One region of the Pseudomonas sp. MDT1-85 genome, then DNA from elsewhere that is predicted to be linked to it. Evidence: predicted binding sites of a transcription regulator. Region 1 holds the regulator's gene; each other region holds the start of a gene.

Evidence for each region. The regulator sigma-54, encoded in region 1, starts transcription at its own class of promoters, with help from an activator protein. The targets are predictions, from matches to a motif close to ANTGGCATNNANNTTGCTNT.
Region 2: ACYZT2_RS10430 (circularly permuted type 2 ATP-grasp protein) is a predicted target of sigma-54. The motif match lies at 10,006-10,025, and genes of this name have one in related genera.
Region 3: glnK (P-II family nitrogen regulator) is a predicted target of sigma-54. The motif match lies at 1,400-1,419, and genes of this name have one in related genera.

The regions. Positions count from the first base shown of each region.
Region 1 covers NZ_CM142715.1:1,258,251-1,269,632, reverse strand. The annotation lists gene ACYZT2_RS05610 (KpsF/GutQ family sugar-phosphate isomerase) at 1-457, shown strand, start outside; gene ACYZT2_RS05605 (KdsC family phosphatase) at 457-981, shown strand; gene lptC (LPS export ABC transporter periplasmic protein LptC) at 989-1,561, shown strand; gene lptA (lipopolysaccharide transport periplasmic protein LptA) at 1,548-2,096, shown strand; gene lptB (LPS export ABC transporter ATP-binding protein) at 2,096-2,821, shown strand; gene ACYZT2_RS05585 (RNA polymerase factor sigma-54) at 3,007-4,500, shown strand; gene hpf (ribosome hibernation-promoting factor, HPF/YfiA family) at 4,575-4,883, shown strand; gene ptsN (PTS IIA-like nitrogen regulatory protein PtsN) at 4,896-5,360, shown strand; gene rapZ (RNase adapter RapZ) at 5,363-6,220, shown strand; gene ACYZT2_RS05565 (HPr family phosphocarrier protein) at 6,236-6,511, shown strand; gene ACYZT2_RS05560 (ZIP family metal transporter) at 6,610-7,503, opposite strand; partial or broken gene ACYZT2_RS05555 (superoxide dismutase) at 7,801-8,115, opposite strand; partial or broken gene ACYZT2_RS05550 (hypothetical protein) at 8,120-8,371, opposite strand; gene ACYZT2_RS05545 (class II fumarate hydratase) at 8,399-9,775, opposite strand; gene ACYZT2_RS05540 (FagA protein) at 9,768-10,163, opposite strand; gene pmbA (metalloprotease PmbA) at 10,410-11,382, opposite strand, start outside.
Region 2 covers NZ_CM142715.1:2,287,402-2,298,783, reverse strand. The annotation lists gene ACYZT2_RS10465 (magnesium and cobalt transport protein CorA) at 1-899, shown strand, start outside; gene ACYZT2_RS10460 (amidotransferase) at 992-1,726, opposite strand; gene ACYZT2_RS10455 (3-hydroxyacyl-CoA dehydrogenase NAD-binding domain-containing protein) at 1,835-3,979, opposite strand; gene ACYZT2_RS10450 (acetyl-CoA C-acetyltransferase) at 4,018-5,223, opposite strand; gene ACYZT2_RS10445 (c-type cytochrome) at 5,858-6,679, shown strand; gene ACYZT2_RS10440 (transglutaminase family protein) at 6,801-7,604, opposite strand; gene ACYZT2_RS10435 (alpha-E domain-containing protein) at 7,601-8,551, opposite strand; gene ACYZT2_RS10430 (circularly permuted type 2 ATP-grasp protein) at 8,564-9,973, opposite strand; gene ACYZT2_RS10425 (ribonuclease E inhibitor RraB) at 10,454-10,795, opposite strand; gene ACYZT2_RS10420 (hypothetical protein) at 11,011-11,244, opposite strand.
Region 3 covers NZ_CM142715.1:890-9,545, reverse strand. The annotation lists gene ACYZT2_RS00055 (BRO-N domain-containing protein) at 1-452, opposite strand, end outside; gene ACYZT2_RS00050 (accessory factor UbiK family protein) at 941-1,207, opposite strand; gene glnK (P-II family nitrogen regulator) at 1,624-1,962, shown strand; gene ACYZT2_RS00040 (ammonium transporter) at 1,998-3,335, shown strand; gene ltrA (group II intron reverse transcriptase/maturase) at 3,807-5,228, shown strand; partial or broken gene ACYZT2_RS00030 (secondary thiamine-phosphate synthase enzyme YjbQ) at 5,470-5,896, shown strand; gene sutA (transcriptional regulator SutA) at 6,000-6,323, shown strand; gene ACYZT2_RS00020 (HAD family hydrolase) at 6,524-7,228, opposite strand; gene xerC (tyrosine recombinase XerC) at 7,225-8,124, opposite strand; gene ACYZT2_RS00010 (DUF484 family protein) at 8,127-8,656, opposite strand, start outside.

The DNA.
Region 1 (11,382 bases):
GCTTGAAGCTCGCGGCTTTACCGCTGAAGATTTCGCTTTTTCCCACCCGGGTGGCGCCCTTGGCCGCCGTTTGTTGCTGAAAGTGGAAAATGTCATGCATACCGGCACCGAATTACCGCAAGTCATGTGCGGTACGCTGCTCAAGGATGCCTTGATGGAAATGACCCGCAAGGGGTTGGGCATGACCGTTGTCCTGAGCGCAGATGGAAAGCTCGCCGGGATCTTCACCGACGGCGACCTGCGCCGCACCCTGGACCGCACCATTGATATCCACAGCACGACCATTGATGAAGTGATGACCGCCCACGGCAAGACCGCCCGCGCCGAGATGCTCGCCGCCGAGGCGCTGAAAATCATGGAAGACCACAAGATCAGCTCGCTGGTAGTGGTCGACAACGAAGACCGCCCGGTCGGCGCCTTGAACATGCACGACTTGTTGCGCGCAGGAGTAATGTAATGAGCACGGACCTGCTGCAACGCGGCAAACAGATCAAACTGGCGGTATTCGACGTCGACGGCGTGCTGACCGACGGGCGCCTGTACTTCCTCGAAGACGGTAGCGAGTTCAAGACGTTCAACACCCTCGATGGCCAGGGCATCAAAATGCTGATGGCCGCCGGCGTGCAGACCGCGATCATCAGCGGCCGCAAAACGCCAGTGGTCGAGCGGCGCGCGAAGAACCTCGGCATTCCACATCTGTATCAGGGTCGCGAAGACAAACTGGTGGTGCTCGACGAACTTCTTGGCCAGCTCAACCTAACCTATGAACAAGTGGCCTACCTCGGCGACGACCTGCCAGACCTGCCGGTGATTCGCCGCGTCGGCCTTGGCATGGCGGTGGCCAGCGCTGCCAGTTTCGTGCGCGAACACGCCCATGGCATCACCCAGGCCCGCGGTGGCGAGGGTGCCGCTCGCGAATTCTGCGAATTGATCCTGCGCGCCCAGGGCCGCCTTGATGCGGCCAATGCCGCGTACCTGTGAGCCCATCATGCTGAGCAAAAAAATTCGCAACATCCTGGTGTTCGGTTGCATCGCAGCGATTTTTGCGGCAGTCGGCTACTGGAACATCAGCCCGGAACGCTTCCTCGACAAACCGGTGGTGAAGGTCGATGAAAGCGCGATCGACTATTACGCCATCAACGCCCACAGCGTGCAGTACCTGCCCGACGGCAAACTGCAATACGAGATGACGTCAGACAAGGTCGAACACGTGAAAGTGAGCGAGGTGACGTTGCTGACCAATCCTGACCTGAACATGTTCCGTGGCACCGAATTCCCCTGGCACGTCCAGAGCGAGCGCGGCGAAGTCAACCCGGACGGCACTCAGGTCGAGCTGATTGATTCGGTACGTATCACACGTTTCGACGAAAAAAACCGCAAAACCCTGATTACCACCACCCGTATGACAGTGTTCCCGCAGCAGCAATATGCGCAGACCGATCAACCCGTTAGAATCGACGGCGCTGGCGGTGTATCAACAGGCAACGGAATGAAAGCGTACTTGAAAGAAAGCAGGATACACCTGCTATCGAACGTAAGAGGACAGTATGAGGCTCGTTAAAACTCTCCCTATTTTGCTCAGTCTGGGCGCAGCACTGGGAAGCGTGAGCGCCTGGGCTCTGCCGAACGATCAAGAGCAGCCTATCCGCATTCAGGCCGACGATGCCCAACTGGACGACAAGAATGGCGTTGCTACCTATAAAGGCGACGTGATCATCACCCAGGGCTCGATGAAGGTTACCGGCAACACCGTGACCATCACCCGCACCCCGGCGGGCGACATCGACGTGGTGACTTCGGTGGGCAACCTAGCCTACTTCGAGCAACTGCAAACGGCGGGCGACACCAAGCCGGTTCAGGGCTACGGCGTAACTATCCAGTACCACGCCTCGCAAAACCGCGTCGTGCTGATCGATCGCGCCAAAGTCATCGATAAGGACAACAACGTCACCCAAGGCGAGAAAATCGTCTACGACACGGTCAAAAAGCTTGCGAGCGCCGGTCGCGCCACGGGTAACAAGGTCACCGAGGCACGCCCTCGCATCGACATGGTGATCCAGCCGAAGAAGAAATCCGACGAGCAAAAGGCCCAGTAATGGCAACTCTGAAAGCTCAGCATCTGGCCAAGAGCTACAAGAGCCGTCAGGTCGTGCGCGACGTCAGCCTGTCCATCGACAGCGGTCAGATCGTCGGCCTGCTTGGCCCTAACGGCGCCGGCAAAACCACCTGCTTCTACATGATTGTCGGCCTGGTACAGGCCGATCAGGGCCGCGTACTGATCGACGACCTGGACGTCAGCCACCAGCCAATGCACGGTCGTGCGAAGGCGGGTATCGGCTATCTTCCGCAAGAAGCGTCGATCTTCCGCAAACTGTCTGTGGCCGACAACATTATGGCCATCCTCGAGACCCGCAAGGAGCTCGACAAGGCCGGTCGTCGCCAGGAGCTGGAAAGCCTGCTGCAGGAATTTCACATCCACCACATCCGCGACAATCTCGGCATGAGCCTGTCCGGTGGTGAACGCCGCCGCGTGGAAATCGCCCGGGCACTGGCTACCAATCCGAAATTCATCCTCCTCGACGAACCTTTCGCCGGTGTAGACCCGATTTCGGTGGGCGACATCAAGCAGATCATCCATCACCTCAAGGCCAAAGGCATTGGCGTGCTGATCACGGACCATAACGTTCGTGAGACCCTGGATATCTGCGAAACCGCCTACATCGTCAACGATGGCCAACTGATCGCTGAAGGTGACTCCGCCACCATCCTGGCCAATGAACTGGTCAAGGAAGTGTATCTGGGCCACGAGTTCCGCCTGTAAGCACCCGAGGTGCCCGGGTCGCCGAGAGAGCGCTCGCTTCAATAAAAAATCAATAACTTTTTATTGTTACAGCGCTCTAGGCAAACACTTCAGTTTCAGGCATATAATTTGCTTATGTTTGGCGCTTCGGCGCCCTGTAGTGGATGGCGCATGTGCGCCGGCGAATAAGGTGTTAAGCCCCTGCCATGAAACCATCGCTAGTCTTGAGAATGGGCCAGCAGCTGACGATGACACCGCAGCTGCAACAGGCCATCCGCCTGCTCCAATTGTCGACCCTGGACCTGCAACAGGAAATCCAGGAGGCCCTGGAGTCCAATCCGATGCTCGAACGCCAGGAAGAAGGCGACGACTTCGATAACGCCGACCCCTTGGCCGATAGCGCCGAACAGAAACCCAACGCCGATGTCCAGGAACCCTCCTACCAGGAAACCGCTCCGACGGTGGATAACCTCGAGGAAGGCGACTGGAACGAGCGAATTCCCAACGAATTGCCCGTCGATACTGCGTGGGAGGACGTCTACCAGACCAGCGCCAGCAGCCTGCCGAGCAACGATGACGACGAGTGGGATTTCACCACCCGTACGTCGGTCGGTGAAAGCCTGCAAAGTCATTTGCTCTGGCAGCTGAACCTGGCACCGATGTCCGACACCGATCGTCTGATCGCCGTAACCCTGATCGATTGCATCAACAATCAGGGCTACCTGGACGAAACCCTCGAGGAAATCCTCGAAGCGTTCGACCCGGAACTGGACATCGAACTGGACGAAATCGAAGCCGTCCTGCACCGCATTCAGCAATTCGAACCCGCTGGCATCGGCGCCCGCAACCTCGGGGAATGCCTGCTGCTGCAATTGCGCCAACTGTCCGCCAAGACCCCTTGGCTGGCCGAGGCCAAGCGCCTGGTCACCGATTACATCGACATGCTCGGCAGCCGCGACTACAGCCAGCTGATGCGCCGCATGAAGCTCAAGGAAGATGAGCTGCGCCAGGTTATTGAATTGGTCCAGAGCCTCAACCCACGCCCGGGCTCACAGATCGAGTCCACCGAAGCCGAATACGTCGTTCCCGACGTGATTGTGCGCAAGGACAACGAGCGCTGGCTGGTGGAGCTGAATCAGGAATCGGTGCCACGCCTGCGGGTCAATGCCCAATACGCCGGTTTTGTGCGCCGCGCCGATACCAGCGCTGACAATACCTTCATGCGTAATCAGTTGCAGGAAGCTCGCTGGTTCATCAAGAGCCTGCAAAGCCGCAATGAAACCCTGATGAAAGTCGCCACCCAGATCGTCGAGCATCAGCGCGGCTTTCTTGAATACGGTGACGAAGCCATGAAGCCGTTGGTGCTGCATGACATTGCCGAAGCGGTGGGCATGCATGAATCGACGATTTCACGGGTGACCACGCAAAAATTCATGCATACCCCACGGGGCATCTATGAACTGAAATACTTTTTTTCCAGCCACGTCAGTACCTCCGAAGGCGGTGAATGCTCGTCCACAGCGATTCGCGCGATCATCAAAAAACTGGTTGCCGCGGAAAATCAGAAAAAGCCGTTGAGTGACAGCAAGATCGCTGGTTTACTGGAGGCACAAGGCATTCAGGTGGCTCGCCGCACCGTCGCCAAGTACCGCGAATCCCTCGGGATCGCGCCTTCGAGCGAACGCAAGCGGTTGATGTAGAGCCACGCCACAGCGTTCCAGTGGTAGATCATCTGATCTACCGCTTTATGCACTGGCAACGAAGGAGAAGCTGTATGCAAGTCAACATCAGTGGACACCAACTGGAAGTGACCGAACCCCTGCGCACCTACATCGGCGAAAAACTCGACCGATTGGAGAGGCATTTCGACAAGATCACCAATGTGCAAGTCACGATGAACGTCGAAAAACTGCTGCAGAAGATCGAAGCCACGCTGCATATTCCCGGCGGAGAAGTGGTCGCCAATGCCGAGCATACGGACATGTATGCCGCCATCGACCTGCTGACCGACAAGCTGGATCGCCAACTCAAAAAGCATAAGGAAAAGACCCAGAGCCTCCTCCAGGGCGCGACCGGTCGTTAACACCCCCAATCCATGATCCGACTAGAAACCATCCTGACCCCCGGCCGTTCCCAAGTGAACGCGCCGGGTGGCAGTAAAAAGAAAGCCCTCGAGCAGATTGCCAACCTTATCCACCGCGAAGTACCGGATCTGGAAATGCAGGACGTCTTCGAGGCCCTGATTGCCCGTGAGAAACTCGGTTCTACCGGTTTCGGCAACGGCATCGCCATCCCCCATTGCCGGCTCAAAGGCTGCACCTCGCCAATCAGTGCCCTGCTGCATCTGGAAGCCCCTATCGATTTCGACGCCATCGACGGTGCCCCGGTTGACTTGCTGTTCGTTCTGCTGGTCCCGGAAGCCGCCACCGATGCGCACCTGGAGCTACTGCGCCAGATCGCCAGCATGCTCGATCGCAAGGAAGTGCGTGAAAAACTGCGCCGTGCCCCGAGCAACGAAGCCTTGTATCAGGTTGTCCTGGACGAGCAGAACGGTCACTAATCATGCGCCTGATCATCGTCAGCGGCCGCTCCGGCTCAGGTAAAAGTACCGCCCTCGATGTGCTCGAGGACAACGGCTATTACTGCATCGACAACCTGCCTGCCGGCTTGCTGCCGGAACTGGCCGAACGCGCGCTGATTCACACCGAACTGGCACAACCGCTTGTGGCCGTGTCCATCGATGCACGTAACTTGCCCAGCCACCTGTCACGGTTTCCCGAACTGCTGGAAGAAGTCCGCAGCCGGCATATCCAGTGCGATGTGCTGTACCTGGACGCCGACGAAGAAACCTTGCTCAAACGTTTTTCGGAAACTCGCCGTCGTCACCCGCTGAGCAGCGCCAATCGCTCATTGGCGGAGGCGATCCAGGACGAAACCAATCTGCTGGGGCCTATTGCCGATCTGGCCGACCTCAAGGTCAACACCACCAATCTGAACCTGTATCAGCTACGCGATACCATCAAGTTGCGCCTGCTGAATCAGCCGGAGCCTGGTACTGCGTTCCTGGTGGAATCTTTCGGGTTCAAGCGTGGCATGCCGGTGGACGCCGATCTGGTGTTCGACGTGCGCTGCCTGCCCAACCCTTACTGGAAGCCGGAGCTACGGGCACAGTCCGGGCTCGATCAACCGGTGGCCGAATACCTGGCGGCACAGCCAGACGTCGAAGAGATGTTCCAGGACATTTCCTCATATTTGCTCAAGTGGCTACCCCGCTTTGCCGCCAGCAATCGCGCCTATGTCACCATTGCCATTGGCTGCACCGGCGGGCATCACCGCTCTGTCTACCTGACCGAACGTCTGGGCCAGGTCCTGCAAAAAACCCTGAAGAACGTCCAGGTCCGCCACCGCGACCTCAGCTAAAGGATTCACATCGCGATGCCTGCTCTGGAAATCGAAATCATCAACAAGCTGGGCCTGCATGCCCGCGCGTCTGCAAAATTCGTTGGGGTGGCTGGGCAGTATCCGGATTGCTCGATCAGAGTGGGCCGCACACCAGAGACCACGGTTGACGGCAAAAGCATCATGGCGATGATGATGCTGGCGGCTGGCAAGGGCACCAAAATCTATCTGAGTACTGAAGGGCATCAGGAACAGGAAGCGCTGGATGCGCTGGTGGCGTTGATCAACAACTACTTCGACGAAGGCGGATAAAAGTCAAAAGATCGCAGCCTCGTTTCACTCGACAGCTCCTACAAGGATCGGCGTAGGAGCTGTCGAGTGAAACGAGGCTGCGATCTTTTGATCTTTTTTCAGGCCAACGCTGTATCCATCACCATCATCAAACAAAACCCCATCAGCAGACCTAGACTCGCCAGTTTTTCGTGACCATGGCGGCGCGATTCGGGAATGACTTCGTGAGTCACCACCAGCAGCATCGCACCGGCCGCCAGTGCGAGCCCCAAAGGCAACAGCAGTTCGGCCAGGCTCACCAGCCAGGCGCACAACAGTGCAAAGACTGGCTCGACAAACCCTGACGCAGCACCGACCAGGAACGCCTTGATCCGCGACATTCCTGCTCCAGCCAACACCAACGCAATCACCAGCCCTTCCGGTACATCCTGCAAGGCGATGCCCATGGCCAGGCTGTCGGCGTCGGGCATGCCACCGCCGGCCGAGACGCCGACCGCCATGCCTTCGGGGATGTTGTGGGCGATGATGGCAAACACAAACAACCAGATCCGCGGTGGGATCACCGATCGCTCCAGTGTCCCCACGAGCATTTCGGGCGTAGTGCCAGACACCCTGCGATCCACCAGAAACAGCCCGAATGCACCCAGCAGTATGCCGAAGCTGATCAGGCCGCTGGCCGCCCAAGGCGTCAGCCCGAGGTTTTCGGCCGCGGCAATGCCCGGCACGATCAGCGAAAACGCCGTCGCTGCGAGCATCACCCCGGCCCCGAAACCCAGCAGCGTATCGCTGACTGCCTGAGGCATCTGCCGAATCACCAGCACTGGCACCGCGCCCAAAGCGGTGCCCAAGGCGCAAATCGCCCCGCCTTGCAGGGCGCGCTGCAGTTTCGGTTCGAGGTCCAGCCAGCTCAGCCCTTGAGCAGCCAATAACGTCATGCCCGTCAGCAGTAACAGCGATCCCAGTGCGTAACGAAACATTCGTCCACTTGCGACCGCCAGTGTTTCAGTGCCCATAGTCAGCCCTGGATTGTTTTTATAGAGACTTAGGGGGCGCTCTCAACTAGTTCCCCCTCCGCGTTGTCGCCTTAAAGCGGGCCAGGCAAGGCCCAGGCCGCTGGGAATGGTTGTTCCCTTTCCAAGGCCTGCAACGCAGCCTGGCCCGCTTTAAGGCACAACCCGAAGGGCCGGGCCTGCTGTTGTGCAGGGCTGCGTTGCTCGAAGCTTATTTGGAATGACCAAACCACGCTTCTCGCGCCTTGCCCTGCACAACAGCAGGCCCGGCGCGGAGGGGAAACTAGTTGAGAACGCCCCCTAAACCAGCGCAGCCTGATAACGCGCGGCGACTTCGGGCCAATTGATCACGTTGTAGAACGCATTGATGTATTCCGGACGGCGGTTCTGATAGCGCAGATAGTAAGCGTGTTCCCAAACGTCCAGGCCGAGAATCGGCGTATTGCCGTTCATCAAGGGGCTGTCCTGGTTGCCGCTGCTTTCAACGATCAAGGTCTTTTGCGGCGTCACACTCAACCAGGCCCAACCGCTGCCGAAACGAGTCAGCGCAGCTTTGGTGAAGGCCTCCTTGAAGTTGTCGAGACCACCCAGTTGCTCATTGATAGCCTCGGCCAGTGCTCTGCAGCAGTCGTTGATGGATCGCGCACAGGTACTCGGCGCTCTCCTCCGGCTGGTTCAGACGCAAGTGCAGGTCCGCCAGGTTGTGGTGGGAAATCACGCAGGCCGCCACCGCTTCGTCGGCATCCGCCCAGCGCTCGAACAACACCTGGGCCAGGGCCAATGCCTGCAAATAAGCCTCGCGGGCATCGACCAGCTCGCCCAGCATGAAACAGCGATTTGCTCTTTCGATCGTGCGTTTCCAGTGCTCCATGGTGAGCCTACAAAGCGGTTGCAGTGATTACACGCCGCCTGCCGTGAGCTTCTCTGGGTTGAGCAATTCTTCCAGTTGGCTGCGCGTCAGGTCGGTGTGTTCCAGGGCGACATCGATCACCGGCCGGCCCTGCTGATAAGCCTTCTTGGCAATCTCAGCGGCTTTTTGGTAACCAATGATCGGGTTGAGTGCAGTGACCAGAATCGGATTGCGCGACAGCGCTTCCTTGAGCCGGGCCTCGTTAACCTTGAAGGTCGCGATAGCCCTGTCGCCCAGCAGACGGCTGGCGTTGGCCAGCAGCTCGATACTGCTCAGCAGGTTCTGGGCGATGATCGGCAGCATGACGTTCAGCTCGAAATTGCCCGACTGACCGGCGACGGTGATCACCGTATCGTTGCCAATCACCTGAGCGGCGACCATCGCGGTAGCTTCCGGGATCACCGGGTTGACCTTGCCGGGCATGATCGACGAGCCGGGCTGCAAGGCTTCGAGTTCGATTTCACCGAGCCCGGCCAACGGGCCGGAATTCATCCAGCGCAGGTCATTGGCGATTTTCATCAAGGAAACCGCTGTGGCCTTGAGTTGGCCCGAAACGCTGACCGCCGTGTCCTGCGAGCCGATCAGCGCAAACAGGTCTTTACCCGGCGTGAACTGCACTTGGGTCAGTTGGCTGAGTTGCTGGCTGAAACGCGCCGCAAACTCCGGATGGGCATTGATTCCAGTACCCACTGCCGTGCCGCCCTGGGCCAGGGATTGCAGGCTTGGCAACAAATCCTGCAAGTGACCGATATTGGCCTTGAGCTGTTGCGCCCAACCATTGAGCACCTGACTCATGCGCACGGGCATGGCGTCCATCAAATGGGTACGCCCGGTTTTGACGAACGGATGAACCTGCTCGGCCTTGTGCTCAATCACCTGCACCAGATGCATCAGCGCCGGCAGTAACTGCTCATGCAAGCTCAGTGCGGCGCTGACATGGATGGTGGTCGGGATGATGTCATTACTGCTTTGGCCGCAATTGACGTGATCGTTGGGATTCACCGGCTCGCCCAACAAGCGGCTGGCCAGGGTGGCGATCACTTCGTTGGCGTTCATGTTGGAACTGGTGCCGGAACCGGTCTGGAAGATATCCACCGGGAAGTGCTGCATGAAGTCGCCTTCGAGCAGGCCTTGAGCCGCATCGACGATCGCCTTGCCCTGGGACTCGCTGATCTGTTTGAGCTCGACGTTGGCTCGGGCGGCGGCGGCCTTGGCCAGAATCAGCGCGCGGATGAACTGCACGGGCATCGGTTTGCCGCTGATCGGGAAGTTATCCACCGCGCGCTGGGTTTGCGCGCCGTAAAGGGCGTCTATCGGGACTTGCAACTCGCCCATACTGTCGCGTTCGATACGTGTGTTACTCATCGGGGGATCCTTGCACCAGTTCTATGAGAGGAATCGAAGGTTGCAACTCGCAGGTCGCCAGTTGCCAGGCGTAGCTTTGCCAGCGCTTGAGGCGGCAGCCGCAGAATGATTGCCGTTCGAGATCGCGTAGCGGTCGCCAAGCCTGGTCGAGACACAGGCTGCGCCAGTGCCAGGGCAGCGCGACGTCGGTGGCGGTGTCGAGCAATAAACGGAAGGAAGTTTCGGCGATGGTCCAGGGAGAGGTGGCCGTGCAACACGCCAGATACCGGCCTTCGGCCAGGTAATGTTCGATCAGACGCGGCTCGTCAGGATCCATCGCGCAACGGATCTGGCGGCTCATCCAGCGCCAGCTTTCGAGGTAAGGCTGCTCGTGCAAGGCAGAACTCATGATCCGGGCTCATTCGGTAATGAGATTTATTATTAGATGATAATGAGAACCAAAACAAGGCATCCAGCACAAACCGATCCTTGTGGGAGCGAGCCTGCTCGCGATGGCGGTCAGATATTCAAAATCGATGTCGGCTGATACACCGCCTTCGCGAGCAGGCTCGCTCCCACAAGGGATGGTGCAAGGTGCATAAAAAAAGCGCGCCACCCGATTGGGTGGCGCGCCTTTTTATGCAGCGCTCGGAAGTTAGCTACCCGCCACCGTCATCCGCTCGATCAACACCGAACCGGTGCGAATGTTGCTGCGCAATTCCAGGTCATTACCGACCGCAATGATCTGCTTGAACATGTCACGCATGTTGCCGGCGATGGTCACTTCTTGCACCGCGAACTGGATTTCGCCGTTCTCGACCCAGAAACCCGCTGCACCACGGGAGTAATCGCCAGTGACCATGTTCAGGCCCTGCCCCATCAGTTCGGTGACCAGCAGGCCGCGGCCCATGCGACGCAGCAAGGCTGCCTGATCTTCATCGCCATGGGTGACGAACAGGTTGTGCACGCCGCCGGCGTTGGCGGTGCTCGGCATGCCTAGCTTGCGGCCGGAGTAGGTGCCGAGTATGTAGGACACCAACTCGCCTTTCTCCACGAACGGCTTGGCGTAGGTCGCCAGGCCATCGCCGTCGAACGCCGAACTGCCCAGGGCGCGCATCAGGTGCGGACGTTCATCGAGGGTCAACCATTCCGGGAACAGCTTCTGCCCCAGCGTGCCTTCGAGGAACGACGATTTGCGGTACAGACTGCCGCCGGAGATCGCCGACAGGAAACTGCCGAACAAGCCACCGGCCAGTTCCGCGGAAAACAGCACCGGCACTTCGCAGGTCGGCACCGGACGCGCGCCCAGACGGCTCGCCGCCCGTTGCGCGGCACGCTGGCCGATGCTCTCTGGAGAAGCCAGCAAATTGCCCTGACGGTTCACGTCATACCAGTAATCGCGCTGCATCTGGCCATCGGCTTCGGCGATCATCACGCAGCTTAGGCTGTGACGAGTCGACGCGTAACCACCGATAAAACCGTGGCTGTTGCCGTAAACCCGGCAGCCCTGGTGAGTGCTGAGGGTAGTGCCGTCAGCATTCTTGATCCGGCTGTCGGTGGCAAACGCCGCCGCTTCACAGGCCAGGGCCTGCTCGATGGCTTGCTCCGGGGTAATGTCCCATTGATGG
Region 2 (11,382 bases), 1.0 Mb from region 1:
CTGCCTGGGCTGCCAAGCCTGGCCACTTTGTGTGGATTGGCCTCGAAGAACCGAACGCCCAGGAGCTGTTCAACCTGCAACGCCAGTTCAACCTGCACGAACTGGCCATCGAAGATGCCCTGGAAAAACACAGCCGACCGAAGCTGGAAACCTTCGGCGACGCGCTGTTTATCGTCACGTATTCGCCGATCCGCAATGAAGGCAAACTGCAGTTCATCGAGACTCATATCTTCGCCGGCAAGGGTTACATCATTACCGCACGCAATGGTCATTCAGCGTCCTACGCCCTTGTCCGACAGCGTTGTGAGGCGCGGCCGCTGTTATTGGAGCATGGGGAAGATTTCGTACTCTATGCCATCCTCGACTTCGTGATTGAAAACTACCAGCCGATGGGCGAAGCGATCCATGCCGAGATCGATGAGCTGGAGAGCAGCGTAATGTGTAGCTCCCTGAATGAGCGCGACATTCAAAAACTCCACAGTCTGCGCCGTGATGTATTGCGCTTGCGCCGGTTTGCGGCGCCGATGGTGGAGATCGGTGAGGAATTGCAGAACCTGAGCTTTCCATTTATCGACAAGAACATGCGTCCGTATTTCCGCGATGTGCAGATTCACGTCAGACGGCAAATGGAAGACCTGACGACCCTGGCAGACATCGCCAGCCAGACCATCGAGATCGGTGTGTTGCTGGAGGCGTCACGCCAGAGTGTGGTGCAGCGCAAATTTGCGGCGTGGGCGGCGATTCTGGCGTTCCCGACGGCGGTGGCCGGGATTTACGGGATGAACTTCGAAAACATGCCGGAGCTGACCTGGCATTACGGGTATTTCGGGGTGTTGGGGTTTATTACCGTTGGATGTGTCGGTTTGTGGACGAGTTTCAAGCGGTCGGGGTGGTTGTAGTCAGGATCGAGGCGTCTGCGAAATTCGCGGGCAAGCCTCGCTCCTACAGGAGTTTCGGTGTTCTTGTAGGAGCGAGGCTTGCCCGCGAAGCTTTAAGGCTTAACCGACTCAACCTCAGGCTTATGCGCCACAAACCGCATCATCCACTCTGCGACGGTAGTGCCGTGATGCTCGTGTTCAAGACTCGCCATACCTTTCGAATAAATCTGCTCGCCCAGCGCTTCCTGACGAATATCCAACAATGCGCGCGAGTAATCGTGAATGAACTCCGGGTGCCCCTGAAAGCACAGCACTTGATCATTGATGTGGTACGCGGCGAACGGGCAGAAATCGCTCGAAGCAATCACCGTAGCGTTTTCCGGTAGCGCGGTGACCTGATCCTGATGGCTGATCAGCAGCGTCAGCTCCTCCCTCAATGGGCTCATCCACGGCGCCTTGGCCGCGAGTTTGTAGCGATGGGTGCCGACGCCCCAACCCTGGGGCGCCCGCTCACTTTTGCCACCCAATAACAGCGCCAACAACTGATGGCCGAAGCACACGCCCAACAGTTTGTCGCCGCGCTCGTAGCGGTTCAGCAGGTACGTCTTGAGTGTTTCAATCCACGGATCGGTACCGAAGGAATCGGCCTTGCTGCCGGTGACCAGATACGCATCAAAAGTCTCGTCATCGCTGGGATAATCGCCCTGCATCACGTTGTACACGGTGAACTCGGCAGCGATGGGTTGCTGCGAAAACAGACGCTGGAACATCTGCCCGTAACCCTGATATTGATCGACCAGTTCCGGACGCAGGATGTCGGTTTCCAGAATGCAGATGCGTAACGACATAAAAAATACCTGACACATGACGGGAATAATGCACACCCTAGAGCCTGCCTTGAAACACGGTGGCAAGGCAAGCCCCGGAACGCGTCATCGGTCCCTTGGACCACCCCCTTAGAACAAGGCGTTTTTGGCGGCTTTCTCCAACAGCAGCGCGGGCGGTGTGAAACGCTCGCCGTATTGCTCGGCCAGGTACTGCGCGCGGGCGATGAAGTCTTTCACGCCGTACTGGTTGATGAACTGCAGCGCACCACCCGTCCAGGCCGCGAAGCCAATGCCGAAAATCGAGCCAACGTTGGCATCCGCCGTCGAGGTCAACACTCCCTCTTCCATGCAGCGCACGGTTTCGATGGCTTGGACGAACAGCAGTCGATCGCGTATGTCCTTCGGCGAAATCTGCCCATCGGCTGTCTCGAAATGGGTTTTCAGCTCTGGCCACAAATGCTTCTGCCCTGTGGTCGGGTAATCGTAGAAACCACCTCCAGCGGCCTTGCCCGGACGCTTGTATTCCTTGAGCAACAAGTCAATCACAGCGAACGCCGGGTGCTCAACCAGGGTTTTCCCTTCTGCTCGCAGGTCTTGGGCGGTTTGCTCGCGGATATGGCTCATGAGGCTGAGGGAAACTTCGTCGGAGATCGCCAGAGGCCCGACAGGCATGCCGGCCTTGCGCGCTTCGGTCTCGATCATCGGCGCGCTCACGCCTTCGCCGAGCATGGCGATTCCTTCGTTGGTGAAGGTGCCAAACACTCGTGAGGTAAAGAAGCCGCGACTGTCGTTGACCACAATCGGGGTTTTCTTGATTTGCAGGACGAAATCGAAACCGCGAGCCAGGGTTTCTTCGCTGGTATGTACACCTTTGATGATTTCCACCAGCGGCATTTTCTCCACGGGACTGAAGAAATGCAGGCCGATGAATTTCGTCTGGTCTGGCACGGCGGTGGCCAGGCCACTGATCGGCAAGGTCGAGGTGTTGGAGGCGATGACCGCGTCCGGGCCGACGACGGTTTGCGCTGCTGATGAGACCTTGGCCTTCAGTTCGCGATCTTCAAACACCGCTTCAATGATCAGATCGCAACCCGCCAGGTCCGCATCGTTTTCGGTGGCATGGATTCGCGCCAGAATCGCCTCGCGCTGCTCCCGAGGTAACTGACCACGCGCAACCTTTTTGTCCAGCAACGCCGCCGAGTGGGCCTTGCCCTTTTCCGCCGCGGCGAGGTTGATGTCTTTGAGCACCACGTCGATGCCGGCCGATGCGCTGACAAACGCGATGCCCGCGCCCATCATCCCGGCACCGAGCACGCCGACTTTCTTCGTCACGTAAGGCGCTATGCCTTGGGGCCTCGAGCCGCCGGCATTGATCTCATTGAGCTGAAACCAGAATGTGCCAATGAGGTTTTTCGACACCTGGCCGGTGGTCAGCTCGGTGAAGTAGCGGGTTTCGATCAGGTGCGCCGTGTCGAAATCTACCTGGGCGCCTTCCACCGCAGCACAGAGAATTTTCTCCGGCGCGGGCAGACAGCCCTGTGTTTTGCTACGCAGGATCGATGGCGTGATGGCCAGCATCGGCGCGAGCTTCGAGTCCGACGGCGTGCCGCCAGGGATCTGATAACCCTTCACGTCCCAGCGCTGCACAGCGACCGGGTGAGCGACAATCCACGCCCGTGCCTTGGCCATCAGTTCATCGCGATCGGCTGCCAACTCGTCGATCAACCGCGCCTGCAACGCCTGTTGCGGCCGGATTTTCTTGCCTTCAAGCAGATACGGCAGAGCTTTTTCGATGCCCAGCATACGCACCATGCGCACCACTCCGCCGCCGCCTGGCAACAGGCCGAGAGTGACTTCCGGCAGGCCAAGCAGCACCGACGGGTTGTCCAGCGCGACGCGGTGATGACAGGCTAGACAGATTTCCCAACCGCCACCGAGCGCCGCGCCGTTAATGGCGGCGACCACCGGTTTGCCGAGGGTTTCCAGGGTGCGCAGTTGGCCCTTGAGTGTCAGCACCCTGTCGTAAAAGGCTTTGGCTTCGGGTTTGCCGACCTTGATCAGTTCATTGAGGTCGCCGCCGGCGAAGAAGGTTTTCTTGGCCGAGGTAATGATGACGCCGGCAATGGCGTCCTTTTCGGCGACCAGTCGGGCGACGCAGGTGGCCATGGCGTCGCGGTAGACCGCGTTCATGGTGTTGGCGCTCTGGTTCGGCATGTCGATGGTCAGGACGACAATCTGGTCCTGACCCTTTTCGTAACGGATGGCTTGGGTCATGGCAATTTTCCTCGAGTCAGATTTTCTTAAAGTCATGCTCAGAGGCGTTCGATGATGGTGGCAATGCCCATGCCGCCGCCGACACACAATGTCGCGAGGCCATAGCGCAGGCGCCGGGTTTCCAGTTCATCGAGCAGCGTGCCGAGAATCGCGCAACCGGTGGCGCCAAGCGGGTGGCCCATGGCGATGGAGCCGCCGTTGACGTTGACCTTGTCGGGGTCGATGGCCATGTCCTTGATGAACTTGAGCACCACCGAGGCGAACGCTTCGTTGACTTCGAACAGATCGATGTCTTCGACCCGCAGCCCGGCCTTGGCCAGCGCCTTGCGAGTGGCCGGCGCCGGGCCGGTGAGCATGATGGTCGGGTCGGTGCTGGTGACCGCCGTGGCGACGATTCGCGCCCGTGGCTGCAAGCCCAGCGCCCGCCCCTTGGCTTCGGAGCCGATCAACATCAGCGCCGCGCCATCGACGATCCCGGAACTGTTGCCCGGCGTGTGCACGTGGTTGATCCGCTCGACCTGGCTGTAAACCCGCAATGCCGTGGCGTCGAAGCCCATTTGCCCGATCATTTCAAAACTCGGCTTGAGCTTGCCCAGGCCTTCCATGGTCGAATCGGCGCGAATGAACTCATCGTGATCGAGCAGGATGATGCCGTTCTGGTCCTGTACCGGCACCAGCGACTTGTTGAACGAACCGTTTGCCCGTGCCCGCGCCGCCTTCTGCTGGGAGAGCAACGCGAAGGCATCGACGTCCCGACGGCTGAAGCCTTCAATCGTGGCAATCAGGTCGGCACCCACGCCTTGGGGCGTGAAATGGTTGTGCAAATTGGTTTCCGGGTCCAGCGCCCAAGCACCGCCGTCGCTGCCCATGGGCACGCGGGACATCGATTCGACGCCACCGACTACCACCAGGTCTTCGAAGCCGGAACGCACTTTCATCGCTCCGAGGTTCACCGCTTCCAGCCCCGACGCGCAAAAGCGATTGAGCTGCATGCCAGCCACGCTGACGTCCCAATCGGCCACCTGCGTGGCGGTCTTGGCGATGTCGGAACCCTGCTCGCCGATGGGCGTCACGCAACCGAGCACCACATCGTCGACCTGACTGGTGTCCAGGGACGTGCGCTGCTGCAGCGCCGTCAGGAGCCCGGCCACCAGATTCACTGGCTTGACGCTGTGCAAGGCGCCATTGGCCTTGCCTTTACCCCGGGGCGTGCGTAACGCGTCGAATATCAAAGCTTGGGTCATGGTGTCCTCGAACCTGGTGGTGGATAAAGATCAAAAGATCGCAGCCTTCGGCAGCTCCTACAGGAGACCGTGTGATCCTGATCTTTATGCCCCTCACCTTATGCCCAGCAGCCGTGGATTCAATGACCACAGCGCTCATTGGCATTGACGGTCACGCTCAGACGAACGGTAGTCTGCTATCGGATAAACCGATTCCCATCACCAAGCTGTCTAGCAAACGGGCGCCCAAGAAGCTGGCCATAAGCCTCATGCCTTTTTAAAAGCGATGAGTACTCAGCACATACGAAAGGGATCTAAGCCAAGCGTGACGCGGGCCCTAAGGTAAACCTGTACGAAGTTGTCGTCGGGTTTTGCCGAGGCACTCGTCCTACAGGAAGTGCAGCGCTCTGCCGTCATGGATATGCAGGCAGGCACCAGGAAATAACAAAAAAGGCGGTCAAGCCATGTTCAAGCATTCGAAAGTACGTCAAGCCGGGCTCATTCTATTCGCCACAACACTGTTGTTGATTTTGCCGAATCTGACCAAGGTGATTGGCTGATCGAGCATCAGGGTTTCGTTTCGCCTGATAAAAATGTGACTGGCTCGCTACCCGGGTCAGCGTGGCTGTGCCAACCTTTGCGGCACTTCCACGACATGGACGGCGATCATTTGAAAGCGCTCATTCTATTTGGGGCCTTGCTGCTCAGCATGCCTCTGTCTGCCGCACAGCTGAATCTTGAGCTGGGCGCGAGTTCTCGCACCTGGCAGACCGAGCAATTGCTCAAGCATCCTCAGGTTCAGACCATCACGATCACTAACGACGTTTCCTACAAACGGGACATGCGCTATCGCGCCGTGCCGTTGGCGGCATTATTGACGGGCATCAAGCCTGACGATCATCTGCAAGCCGTTGCCCTGGACGGTTTTGCCGCCGAACTGGCCGCCGCGCCGTTGCTCGATACCCAAGGGGCGCGGGCCTGGTTGGCAATTGAAGACCCGGCCCAGCCTTGGCCGCCGTTGTCAGAGGGCAAGCACAGTGCGGGGCCGTTTTACCTGGTCTGGACCGATCCGCAGGCAGGCAACATCAGCCCCGAGCAATGGCCGTTCGAAGTCGCCAGCATCAAGCGCATGGCCCCGGTGGCCGAACGCTTCCCTGCCCTGCTGCCCGATCCTGCGCTGATGGCGGACGATCCGGTGAACAAGGGCTTTGCGCTGTTTCAGAAGAACTGCCTGGCCTGTCATCGACTCAATGGCGCGGGGGATTCGCAGTTCGGGCCGGACCTGAATATTCCGTTCAACCCGACCGAGTACTTCGGCGCGGATTTCCTCAAGCGCTACATTCGTGATCCGCAGAGCTTGCGTCAGTGGCCGCAGGCGAAGATGCCGGCGTTCGCGACGACGGTGTTGCCGGAGGCGGATCTGGAGTTGTTGGTGGGGTATTTGAAGCATATGGCGGGACGCAAAGTGAAGCCCTGACGGTATTCCCCTGTGGGAGCGAGCCTGCTCGCGATGGCGGACTTTCAGTCAGTAAATCTGTGGCTGACACACCGCTATCGCGAGCAGGCTCGCTCCCACAGGGAATTTGTGAAAACCCGGATTACTGCTGTTGCACCGAGATCACCGGCGTCGGCGAAACAAACACCTTCGCATGCATCTGCTCGCACCCGCCCCCACGGCGCATGCCGCGTACCGGGCAGGCGTCGAGGTAATCCAGGCCCACGGCCAGTTTCAGGTGACGCTCCGGGCGAGCCAGTTCGTTGGTTACGTCGAAACTGTACCAGGCGTCATCCAGCCAGGCTTCAGCCCAGGCGTGACTGGCCAGGTGTTCGCAGTTCTCGCTGTACAAATACCCCGACACATAACGCGAGGGAATGCCCAGGCTGCGGGCGCAGGCGAGGAACGCATGGGTGTGGTCCTGGCAGACTCCGGAACGCCCGGCGAAAGCTTGCGCGGCGCTGGTGTCCACTTCGGTGGAACCCGGCGTGTAGGTCATGTGCTGGTTCAGGCCATGCATCAGATCAATCAGCGCCGTACGATCCCGGCGTTGTTTGCAGGCCTTCTCGGCAAACGCGCGCAGGGCTTCGTCGGCTTCGGTCAGGCGCGTGAAACGCAGGAACGGCAGCACCGACTGGCTTTCATGCTCGGCTTCGCGCAGCTCGTCGATGTCTACCTGCCCACGGGCGCCGATAATGATTGCCTCGTGGGGTTCGTCCAGGGTCAGCACATGCAGAATGTTGCCGAACGGATCGAGTTGCGCGCGCACCGGGCGTGGCAAATCAAGCTGCCAACTGAGCACGTGTTGGCGTTCGCTGTCGTGGGGGGTCAGTCGCAGGTACTGGATGCTCGCCCGCACCTGATCTTCGTAGTGATAGGTGGTCTCGTGGCTAATGGAAAGTCTCATGCAGCCTCCAGGTAGGAACTGTGTATGGCGTTGCCCAACTGGCGCACCAGCGGGATGAACTCGGTCAGCCAGGCGTGCAGGCCTTCGTCGAGAATTTCGTTGATACCGGTGTAGCGCAGGCGAGCGTCCATTTCCGCGGCCAGGCGTTGCGCGGGACGACCGTTGGCCCCCGGCAATTGGGCGAGAATCTGGTCGATTTCTTCGGTACAGGCCCTCAAGGATCGCGGCACATCCGCACGTAGCAACAGCAATTCGGCCACATGCCGGGCGCCAGGGGCGTCGCGATAGATCTCGGTATAAGCCTCGAACGATGACAAGGCTCGCAGCAAGGCGCTCCACTGGTAATAGGCGTGGGCCGTGCCGTCGCTGACTGCTTCGGCCTGATCGCCGGCCATTTCGTAACGGGCGTCGAGCAGGCGCAACGTGTTGTCAGCCCTTTCGATAAAGGTGCCCAGACGAATGAACCGGAACGCGTCGTTACGCATGATGGTGCCATAGGACGCACCGCGGAACAGGTGGGAACGTTCCTTGATCCACTCACAGAAACGGCTCATGCCGTAGCGACTCAAGCCCTGCTCGGCGATCCCGCGAATTTCCAGCCAGGTAGCGTTGATGTTTTCCCACATGTCGGCGGTGATTCGCCCACGCACCGCATGGGCGCTGGCTCGCGCGGCACCGAGGCAGCTGTAGATGCTCGCCGGGTTAGCCGCATCCAAAGCGAAAAAGTGCAGCAGCCGTTCGGCATGCAGGTCGCCGTGGCGCTCCAGGTAATCGTCAAGAGTGCCGGTGATCAGCAATGGCATGGCGAGTTCGTGCAAGCCATCGCCACGACCGTCCTGAGGCATCAGTGATAGCGAATAACTGATGTCGAGCATCCGTGCGAGGTTTTCGGCCCGCTCCAGGTAACGCGACATCCAATACAGATCCGAGGCAGTTCTACTTAACATGGCAGGCTTCCTTCAATCCTCGACCACCCAGGTGTCCTTGGTTCCACCGCCCTGGGATGAATTCACCACCAGGGAGCCTTCGCGCAGGGCAACACGGGTCAAACCGCCGGGCACAACCCGGGTTTCGCGGCCAGACAATACAAACGGACGCAGGTCGATGTGGCGTGGAGCGATGCCGTTTTCGACAAAGGTCGGACAGGTCGACAGCGACAGCGTCGGTTGCGCGATGTACGCGTGGGGCTTGGCTTTGATCCGTGCGCGGAAAGATTCGATTTCCGCTGCCGTCGCCGCCGGCCCCACCAGCATTCCGTAACCGCCGGAGCCCTGGGTTTCCTTGACTACCAGCTCTGGAAGATTGGCCAGCACGTGGGACAGTTCAGAGGGATTACGACACTGCCATGTCGGCACGTTCTTCAGGATCGGCTCTTCATCCAGGTAGAAACGGATCATGTCCGTGACGAATGGATACACCGACTTGTCGTCCGCGACCCCGGTGCCGATGGCATTTGCCAGCACGACGTTGCCGGAGCGATACGACGACAGCAGCCCTGGAACGCCGAGCATCGAGTCCGGGTTGAACGCCAGCGGATCGAGGAACGCATCGTCGAGGCGACGATAGATCACGTCGACGGCTTTCGGCCCGTCCGTGGTGCGCATGAACACCTTGTCATCACGCACAAACAAGTCCGCGCCTTCCACCAGCTCCACGCCCATTTCCCGGGCCAGAAACGCATGCTCGAAAAACGCGCTGTTGAAGCGCCCCGGCGTCAGCACCACCACGCTCGGGTTGTCGATCGGGCTGGAGCTTTTCAGGGTATCGAGCAACAGATTCGGATAGTGGTCGATCGGCGCGATGCGCTGGGCCGCGAACAACTCGGGGAACAATCGCATCATCATCTTGCGGTCTTCGAGCATGTAGCTCACGCCGCTGGGTGTACGAAGATTGTCTTCGAGCACGTAGTACGTGCCGTCGCCATCGCGCACCAGGTCGACACCGGAAATGTGCGAATAGATATCGCGGTGCAGATCCAGCCCTTGCATCGCCAACTGGTATTGCTCGTTGGCCAGCACTTGCTCGGCCGGGATGATGCCAGCCTTGATGATGCGCTGCTCGTGATAGAGGTCGGCAAGGAACATGTTCAATGCCTTGACCCGCTGAATGCAGCCGCGCTCGACGACCCGCCATTCACTGGCGGGAATACTGCGGGGAATGGTGTCGAAGGGAATCAGGCGTTCTGTCCCCTGCTCATCACCATAGAGCGTGAAAGTAATCCCGGCACGATGAAATAACAGATCGGCCTCGCGTCGCCGTTGTGCCAAAAGCTCGTCAGGCGTTTCGGCCAGCCAACGGGAAAACTCCCGATAATGCGGGCGGACCTGGCCGCCGGCATCGTACATCTCATCAAAATAGGTGCGGATCATGCCGTACTCCTTGTCACCCGGACATCCAGGCATTCGCAAGGCCCGTGCCATCGGCATAAACGCTTTGATATCAATCAGTTGGATAATGGCGCTGCACGCACCGCACCAATCCTGTGCGGTAAATGCCCCAACCTGATTGCCCCCGCTTCATGGCGAAGCAATGCTGTCGCCTATCAGCAGCATAGTCAGAGTTGATTTCACTGCCCGGGGGGCGGTGCGGATAATCGGCGCATTCGCTGGAAAGATGACCCGGCACTTACCGAACTTCCCTTTTAGCCGCCTGTTTAGGTGGCTTTTTTTTGCGTTTTTGAAACGTTATGAATCAAAAGCACGATCAAGAGATCGCAGCCTCGTTTCACTCGACAGCTTCTACAGAGTGAAACGAGGCTGCGATCTCTTGAGCTTGCTTTCTAAAACCCACAAACGAAAACGGCCAACCCAAAGGTCAGCCGTTGCTGAGTGTTGTCACTGTTCATAAGACTATGCGAGTAACCCTCGTACCTCCTGCTTGACGCCCCATCCCTCGATGATACCGCCCAGAGGCTCGACCACCGCCTCGAAGTTCTGCTCAAAGTCGCCGATCCCGTCATAGGTGGCGTACATCACTTTGCTCAGTTCCAGATGCCACGCGCCGTCGTCGCGCACGCTGATCTGGGCATTCAAGGATTCACCACAGAAATGACCTGCCGCCCTGCGTGCCCGCTCCTCGTCCGGAAAAATGGCGTAGAACTCGATGGGATGGAATCGTGAAAAGTCGAAACCGCCTTCTTTCATGCGGCGCAGCACGCTGCTGCTGATGTCTTCTTGATAGGCTGTGCTCATGAAACGTCCCCCTCAGACTGATGGATAGACTTTCCGTATTCCCTGCACTTTCAACCGATTGGTGAAAGCGATACGGCGACAGAGGTTGCCGACGGGAAACAAGCATGTAGCTGACAAGACCAGACCTTAGCGAGTCATTCGCTGATCTCGCTTGCAGAGTAGCCCCTGGATAGAGCTGCTGCCAAGGCCTGGGTGTGAATGTGACAAGAGGTGTATCAGATCGGGGTAATACTGATGATTTCAATGCTGTTCTGGGATTTCAGACTTTTGACGGTCGGATCATCGGTACGACCCTCCAGATCATTGAGATCCAATTCGGCAGCGACCGGCAGGCACCGGGCGCGAATGAGTTTGGCGGCTTGCTCGCTATTCGGGCATTCCTCGCACTCGAAGAGTTCGTCCACTGTTTCACCGTGATCATCCACGAAAGTGATTTTCCACTTTTGCATCGGTGCCTCCTCGATAAAACCCATGGATGGGCTTACTTCTATCTGGACTTTTGCCCTGAGTGATCGTTCAAACGGATTACCGCGTGCTGGCATGAAAAAATACAAAACCTGAGCGAAGCTTGCTCGCGAAGGCGGTGT
Region 3 (8,656 bases), 1.3 Mb from region 1:
GGCAACATCTGCGGAACGTCTTGCAACCGAATCCACGGCTGGTTATTCCAGTGCAGCAAACTCAACGACATTTCCGGCCAATTCAGCAGGCTCAGAATCGGGCGCTCTGTTGAGGTGGGTTGCTGGGCGTCTCTGAGCGCCGGCACCACGTCGTGGGTCAGCCATTCGCGCAGGCCTCGGTATTCGGGGCAGTAGTGGTAGACCAGTAGTGCGTAGACGCCGGATTCGCTGATCAGCAGTGTGTTTTCGACGGTGCCGTGGATGAGCATCTGCAGATTTTGGCGTTGGTCGGGATCGAGTTTGCGTAGCGCTCGTTCGTCGAGGAATAGCCTGAGCAATCGGCCGAGGTCACGGGCACTGAACCAGGGTTGGTTTTCCAGGAGGAGGGCGTGGAGGTGGAGTTTGTGGCGGGTGAAGATGTGGGGGGTCAGGTAAGTGTCATCGTTATTCATTGATACAGCTCCTTTTGCTAAAGGGGCTGCCGTCAACCGTCGCCAAACGATTGGGTGGCAGCTGTACGCGGGTTGGCGAACCGGAGCAAAAGGAACCCGGCAGACCCGAAGATCTCCCACGCACAGCCGCCATGACTCGATATGGCGGAAATAAACCCGCCATCGGATGGTCGTTGTGCGCCTTAAGCTTCCGGGTCGCCAAACCCAGTGCTGAACATTCAGCAGAAGGTGAGCTTAAGAACCGGAGCCTGGCGGCGCAATCGGACGGCGGTGGTGTTCTTTGTAGGACGTTGCCGGGATGTTTGCGGGGCTTAAGATCAAAAGATCGCAGCCTTCGGCAGTTCCTACAGAACACATTGAATGATTGTTCCCACGCTCTGCGTGGTAATGCATCCCGTGACGTTCTGCGTCACATCTACATCTACATCTGGAACGGAACGCGGAGCGTCCCTGGCGGTATTCCCACGCAGAGCGTGGGAACGATCAGCTTACTCGGCGTCAGTTGGTGGATTGAGCTTCGCTTCCAGCTCAGCCACTTTCGCCTCAAGGCTCTCCAACCGTGCCCGCGTCCGTGCCAGCACGACCATCTGGCTATCAAACTCTTCCCGGCTCACCAGGTCCAGCTTGCTGAAGCCGCTCTGCAACAGAGCCTTGAACTGGCTTTCGATTTCGCTTTTTGGCAGTGGGGTGTCGCCGCTGAAGAGGCGGGAGGCGGTGCCGCTCAGGGCGTCGAGGAAGTCTTTGGGCGCGAGCATGGGAAATGTCCTGTCAACAATGGCGGGCAGTGTATCACGCAGTGTCTATAGTCAATCTCGGCAGCTGCGATGCACGCTTTTCGCGCAATCGAGTGGGCAGCCGCGCACTGTTGTTGTGCGTAACGGTTGCGTCAATCGGGCGAAAGGTTCTTCGGCAGCGGCCAAGGTATTGAAATCAATGGGTTTTGGATAGATGGCAAGCTTTCTGCTTAGTCGCTGGTGACCCATGCACTGATGCAGTCGCTGTGACGAATGCAGTGCGCCAAGCGGAACGGGGGAAGTTTCGTGCGGAGTGGTTCGCTGGCGTCGGACGGGCAGGTAAGGCCGACGATGCGTTACAAAGCCAGGCACTGCGCTTAGACTTGAGTCGGGTTTGTTTTCCTGGGGCAAGTCCACCAATTCGGGAGAGAGTTTTCATGAAGCTAGTCACTGCCATCATCAAGCCGTTCAAACTGGACGACGTGCGCGAGTCGCTGTCCGAGATCGGCGTGCAGGGCATTACCGTTACTGAGGTCAAAGGCTTCGGTCGGCAGAAGGGTCACACCGAGCTGTATCGCGGCGCGGAGTACGTGGTCGATTTTCTGCCCAAGGTGAAGATCGATGTCGCCATTGACGACAAGGATCTGGACCGGGTTATCGAGGCGATAACCAAGGCCGCCAACACCGGCAAGATCGGTGACGGCAAGATCTTCGTGGTCAATCTGGAACAGGCGATTCGCATCCGTACCGGCGAAACCGATACCGACGCAATCTAAGCCGCCACACACCCAACGCCCCAGGAGAAAACAATATGACTCTGCGTAAATTCGCAGGGCTAGGAGCCCTGTTGTCCCTCGTAATGCCCGGCCTGGCCATGGCGGCAGACGAAGTGGCGGCCCCAGTCCTCAACTCCGGCGATACCGCCTGGATGTTGACCTCGACAGCCCTCGTGCTGTTCATGACCATTCCCGGCCTCGCGCTGTTCTACGGCGGCATGGTTCGCTCGAAAAACATTCTTTCCGTGATGATGCAGTGCTTCGCCATTACCGGTCTGATCAGCATTCTGTGGGTCATTTATGGCTACAGCATTGCGTTCGACACCACCGGCATGGAGCAAGGCGTCGTCAACTTCAACTCGTTCTTCGGCGGCATGGGCAAGGCGTTCCTCGCCGGTGTCACGCCTTCGAGCCTGACCGGCCCCGCGGCGCTGTTCCCCGAGGCGGTCTTCATCACCTTCCAGATGACGTTCGCCATCATCACCCCAGCGTTGATCGTCGGTGCTTTTGCCGAGCGGATGAAGTTCTCCGCCATGCTGATCTTCATGGGCATCTGGTTCACTCTGGTTTATGCACCAATCGCGCACATGGTCTGGTCCGGCAACGGCGGCCTGATGTGGGACTGGGGCGTGCTCGACTTCGCCGGCGGCACCGTGGTGCACATCAACGCCGGTGTGGCCGGTCTGATTGCCTGCCTGGTATTGGGCAAGCGTAAAGGCTTCCCGACCACCCCGATGGCCCCACACAACCTCGGCTACACCCTGATGGGCGCCGCGATGCTGTGGATCGGCTGGTTTGGCTTCAACGCCGGCTCCGCTGCCGCTGCCAACGGCACTGCCGGCATGGCGATGCTGGTCACCCAGATCGCCACCGCTGCTGCGGCGCTGGGCTGGATGTTTGCCGAGTGGATCACCCACGGCAAACCAAGCGCACTGGGTATCGCTTCGGGTGTGGTGGCCGGTCTGGTTGCAATCACTCCGGCGGCGGGCACCGTGGGCCCGATGGGCGCGCTGGTGATCGGTCTGGCGGCGGGCGTGGTGTGTTTCTTCTGCGCAACCACCCTGAAACGCAAACTCGGTTATGACGACTCCCTGGATGCCTTCGGCGTGCACGGTATCGGCGGTATCCTCGGCGCGATCCTGACCGGTGTGTTCGCGGCACCGGCCCTCGGTGGCTTCGGCACCGTGACCGACATCGGTGCACAAGTCTGGATTCAATGCAAAGGCGTGGGCTTCACGGTGATCTACACCGCGATCGTCACGTTCATCATCCTCAAGGTCCTGGACGCCGTCATGGGGCTGCGTATCACCGAGGAAGAAGAAGCTGTCGGCATCGATCTGGCGCTCCACAACGAACGCGGCTACAACTTGTAAGCACGCGCATGAAAAATTTGCCCGGCTTGCCGGGCATTTTTTTGGTGCGCCAGGCATGGCGCGTTGCGCGCAAGCGCAACCAGCTGGGCTGTGGTGGCCACGCTGGTGACTTGGAGGTGAAAGTCCTCTACACACCCGGCAAGGGGAAGTGTTAGCCAGAGGCAAGGGTGTCGCGGGTGACTGCGAATCTGAAGGAAGCCCGAGGCAAAATGCTGGCCTGACGAACAGGAAGCGGATAGAGGCGGCGCAGCGGGGTAAGAAGGCCAAAATCTTCAAAGCCCAGTACTTGCACGGAACGCTGTGACGTAGATCCGACAGGCATAAGCAGGAAGGTCGCGCGAATTACCCTGGGAGATCTGCACGTTTGCCACTGTGCTACCGCGCGTCGAGAGGCGACGGGATGAGCGTGCAGAAGTCAGCCGAGGCCGTAGTAAGTGGCAAATAACCCTGCCACCAAGGGCCGAACAGGTTATGCCGCCAGTAGGCGTCAGAGTCTCGTTGAATACCGAAATGCAGAAATTTCTCCCAGAGAAGACTGTTACTCCGAGTCCCGGACAGAATCCGAGGATGACGGCTGATAGCGCAAAGGTATCGACGGCGTCTGTGACGTGGACGAACGCGGAGCCGGACACGCTGATGGCGCGGGTGCTTGCACCCGCCAACCTCAGACGTGCGTATCATCGCGTAGTCAGCAACAAGGGCGCGCCGGGTGCCGATGGCATGACGGTCGACCAGTTGGCGGACTATGTGAAACAGTATTGGCCGACCCTCCAGAAGAGGTTGCTGGCCGGCGAGTACCACCCGCAAGGTGTACGCGCCGTCGACATCCCCAAACCCAAAGGCGGCACCCGGCAGCTGGGTATTCCCAGCGTTGTGGATCGCCTGATCCAACAGGCATTGCTGCAACAGCTCACGCCGATCTTCGACCCGCTATTCTCGGACTATAGCTACGGCTTCCGACCGGGCAGAAGCGCCCACCAAGCCATCGAGAAAGCCCGCGCCCATGTGGCGGCAGGGCATCGCTGGTGCGTGGAACTCGATCTTGAGAAGTTCTTTGATCGGGTTAATCACGACATCCTGATGGCTTATCTGGCGCGCCAAATCGAAGACAAGCGGGTGCTCAAGCTGATCCATCGTTACCTCGAAGCGGGAACGATGTCAGGCGGTATCGCCAGCCGACGGCAGGAAGGGACGCCGCAAGGCGGCCCGCTCTCGCCGTTGCTGTCGAACATCCTGCTCAACGAACTCGACCGCGAGCTGGAACGACGGGGGCATCGTTTTGTGCGTTATGCCGACGATGCGAACATCTATGTGCGCAGCCCTCGTGCTGGCGAACGAGTGATGAGGAGTGTTGAGCGCTTCCTGAATCAGCGCCTGAAACTGACGCTGAGCCGGGACAAGAGCCGAGTTGCGAGGTCTTGGAAGTGTGATTACTTGGGTTACGGGATGAGCTGGCATCAGCAACCGAAGCTGAGAGTGGCGACGATGAGTCTAGGTCGCTTGCGCGACCGACTCAGAGAGCTGCTACGTAAAGCGCGGGGCCACAAGATGGCGAATATCATCGAGCGGATAAACCCCGTGCTGCGTGGTTGGGCGGGCTACTTCAAACTGAGCCAAAGCAAACGGCCACTTGAGGAACTGGACGGCTGGGTGCGTCGCAAGCTTCGCTGTGTCGTCTGGCGTCAATGGAAGCGGCCCTCTACGAGGGCGCGCAACTTGATACGCTTGGGACTTAATGAGGCGCGGGCGTGTAAATCGGCAGTCAATGGCCGAGGCCCATGGTGGAACTCGGGAGCGCCTCATATGAATCAGGCGCTGCCGAAGAAGCTGTGGGACCGACTCGGGCTGATCTCGATACTGGATACGATAGATCGGCTTAGCCGTGTAACCTGAACCGCCGTATACGGAACCGTATGTACGGTGGTGTGAGAGGACGGCGGATGTAAATCCGCCTCCTACTCGATTCTGGAATTTGTCCGTGGAGGAGGGGCTGAAAGGTTTTTTCTCACACGTTCAGTCGCGTTTACGACGGGCGTTTTTCTGCGGCCAATGGCTTACACGATTGAAGGAATATTAGGGCCTTTGTTTTTTCACAGAGCGCGCTAGAATGCGCCCCGAACGTGCGGAGAACTGTATGTGGCAACAGACTCTGATTACCCTGCGGGCACGGCCCCGGGGCTTTCATCTGGTAACGGACGAATTACTCGCCGGTTTGCCTGAACTCAAGGCGTGTCGGGTCGGTCTGTTGCATTTGTGGCTACAGCATACCTCGGCGTCGTTGACCATCAACGAGAACGCCGATCCGGCGGTACGTCGCGACTTCGAACGATTTTTCAATCGTCTGATCCCACAAGGAGCAGACGGCTATGAGCATAATGACGAAGGCCTGGACGACCTCCCGGCGCACTTCAAGGCCAGCGTACTTGGCTGTCAGCTCAGTTTTGCCGATCTCGGCAGGCCGACTGGCGTTGGGGACCTGGCAAGGTGTTTATCTGGGCGAGCACCGTGATCACGGCGGTGCCCGTAAAGTCCTCGCCACCGTGCATGGTGAAGGGGCATAAAACCGCTGGTTACCAGCGGTGGTTGATTTTTTTCCGGCAGCCGTCGACAGACAGCAAAGCTGGGCTATAACTAATCTGCTTTTCGCAAGTCATGAGGTAGAACATGAGCGACGATGATCTGGAAAACGACGACCTCGAAGTAGGCGACGAAGACGAAACCGAAGAAGGCCTTGAAGCGGCGGCAGAAGACGTCGCTGAAGATGACGGCGGTGATGCGCCCGTTCCGACTGCCAAAGGCAAGGCCAAGGCTGCGGTATCGGTCGATGAGCTGCCGAGCGTCGAAGCCAAGAACAAGGAACGCGATGCCCTGGCCAAGGCCATGGAAGAGTTTCTTGCACGGGGCGGCAAGGTGCAGGAAGTGGAGGCCAATGTGGTCGCCGATCCTCCCAAGAAGCCTGATAACAAGTACGGCAGTCGGCCTATCTAAGCGCCTGCTTCTTGCTTGCTGAAAAAGCCCGCCGTCGCTGCGGGCTTTTTCATGGGCGGTGTCAAAAGTCTTGGGTTCGACGTGATCCAGTGTGGGAGCGAGCCTGCTCGCGATGAGGCCGTCTATTCAATATTGATGTTGGCTGACACACCGCTATCGCGAGCAGGCTCGCTCCCACAGGAGTATGTGTGTATTCAGTGTCAGTGTTGGGCATTCCACCGCGCCAATAACCCCGGCAATTCGTTCAAACTACGAATCTGGGCATCCGGCGCCTTCTCGGCTTCCCACACCTTGCCCGCCGGGTTAAACCAGATTGCCCGCAACCCCGCCTGCTGAGCGCCGGCAATGTCATCGCCAGGATGGTCGCCAATATGCACCGCTGTTTCGGCGGTCGCGCCGCCCCGTTGCAGCGCTTCATGAAACAGTCGCGCATCCGGCTTGGCGATGCCGATGTCTTCGGCACACAGGGCAAACTTGAAGTAATCAGCCAGCCCTAACCGACGGACATCGGCGTTGCCGTTGGTGACCACGCCCAAGGCGTAATGGTTGGCCAGAATCTCCAGCGTCGGCTCGACTTCAGGGAACACCTCAATCTGATGCCGGGCATGCAGAAACACTTCGAAACCCTGATCGGCCAGGTCAGATGCGTCGGTATGTCCGTAACCGGCTTCTTCCAGCGCATGGAACAACACCCGCCGACGCAGGGCACTGATGCGGTGCTTGAGGCTCGGTTCGTTGCTCAGCACTCGCTCGCGAATCGACCACAAATGCTCCACCGGCACCGCGCCCAGGTTCGGTGCGTGCTCGGTCAGCCATTCACGCAATACGATTTCGGCGCTGGCGATCACCGGGGCGGTGTCCCACAGGGTGTCGTCGAGGTCGAAGGTGATCAATTGGAGGGTCATGAATCATCGCCTTTAATGCGTTTGGCCCGTGGATGGGCGCTGTCGTAGACCGTCGCCAGGTGCTGGAAGTCCAGGTGGGTGTAGATCTGAGTGGTCTTGATGTCCGAGTGACCGAGCAGTTCCTGCACCGCGCGCAAGTCCTGAGAGGACTCCAGCAAATGGCTGGCGAAGGAATGTCGCAACATGTGCGGGTGCAGGTTCTGCCCCAGCTCGCGTTCGCCGGCAGTCTTGACCCGCACCTGAATCGCCCGAGGGCCGAGGCGCCGGCCTTGCTGGCTGACAAACACGGCGTCGTCCGCCGGGTTGGTCATTGCCCGCAATGGCAACCATAACTCCAGTGCTTCGCGGGCTTTTTTGCCCACTGGCAACAGTCGAGTCTTGCTGCCCTTGCCGAGCACCTGGACCATGCCGTCAGCCAGGTCCAGCTGATCAAGGTTGAGCCCGGTCAGTTCCGAAAGTCGCAAGCCGGAGGAATAGAACAGTTCCAGAATCGCCTGATCCCGACGCGCCAGAAAATCATCCTCTACCGCGCCCTCAAGCAGTTGCAGTGCGCGGTCGGTGTCGAGGGTCTTTGGCAGGCGGCGTTCACCCTTGGGCGGTGCCAGGCCGTTGGCCGGGTCGTGGTCGCACAGACCTTCGCGGTTCAGATAGTGATAGAGCCCGCGCACTGCCGACAGCAGTCGCGCCAGGCTGCGGGACGATTGACCTTGGGAATGCAGGCGAGCGATCAGGCTGCGCAGGCGCTGGATGTCCAGCGTGGCCCAGCTGTCGATGTTCTGTTTGACGCACCAGCCCAGCACTTTGTCGAGATCGCGGCGGTAGGCGTACAGCGTGTGCGGTGACACCTGCCGCTCACTGCGCAGGTGTTCGCAGTAAGCGTCCAGTTGTCGTTCCATGGTCAGCGTACCGAGCGCAGGGAGCTGTTGACGCGTGGCAGCACGCGGCCCATGACTTCGGCGATGTAACTCAGGAACAGCGTGCCCACCGAGCTCTTGTAGTGCTGCGGATCGCGGCTGGCGATGGCCAGAACGCCGTGGATGCCCTGGTGACTGATGGCGACGACGGCGGTGGAGCCGATCTGCTTGCGCTGTTCTTCGCCGAACAGGAAGTCCAGTTCGTGTTCGCGCAGGCTGCCGCTGACGCTTTTGTCTTCCGAGAGCAAGCCGCCGATGGCCGTTTGCGCGTCGGCATGCGTCACCCACCGGCCCACCGGCATCGGGTTGTCACCCAGCAGGATCAGGCTGACGAAGGGCACCTGGAAGTCCTGGCGCAGACTGTCTTCAACGCTGATCACCACATCTTCCAGGCTGGTGGCGTCCATCAGCGCGAGAATCAGGCGGCGGGTCTTGTCGAAGAGTCGATCGTTGTCGCGGGCCACGTCCATCAAGTGCGAGAGGCGATGACGCATCTCGATATTGCGGTCGCGCA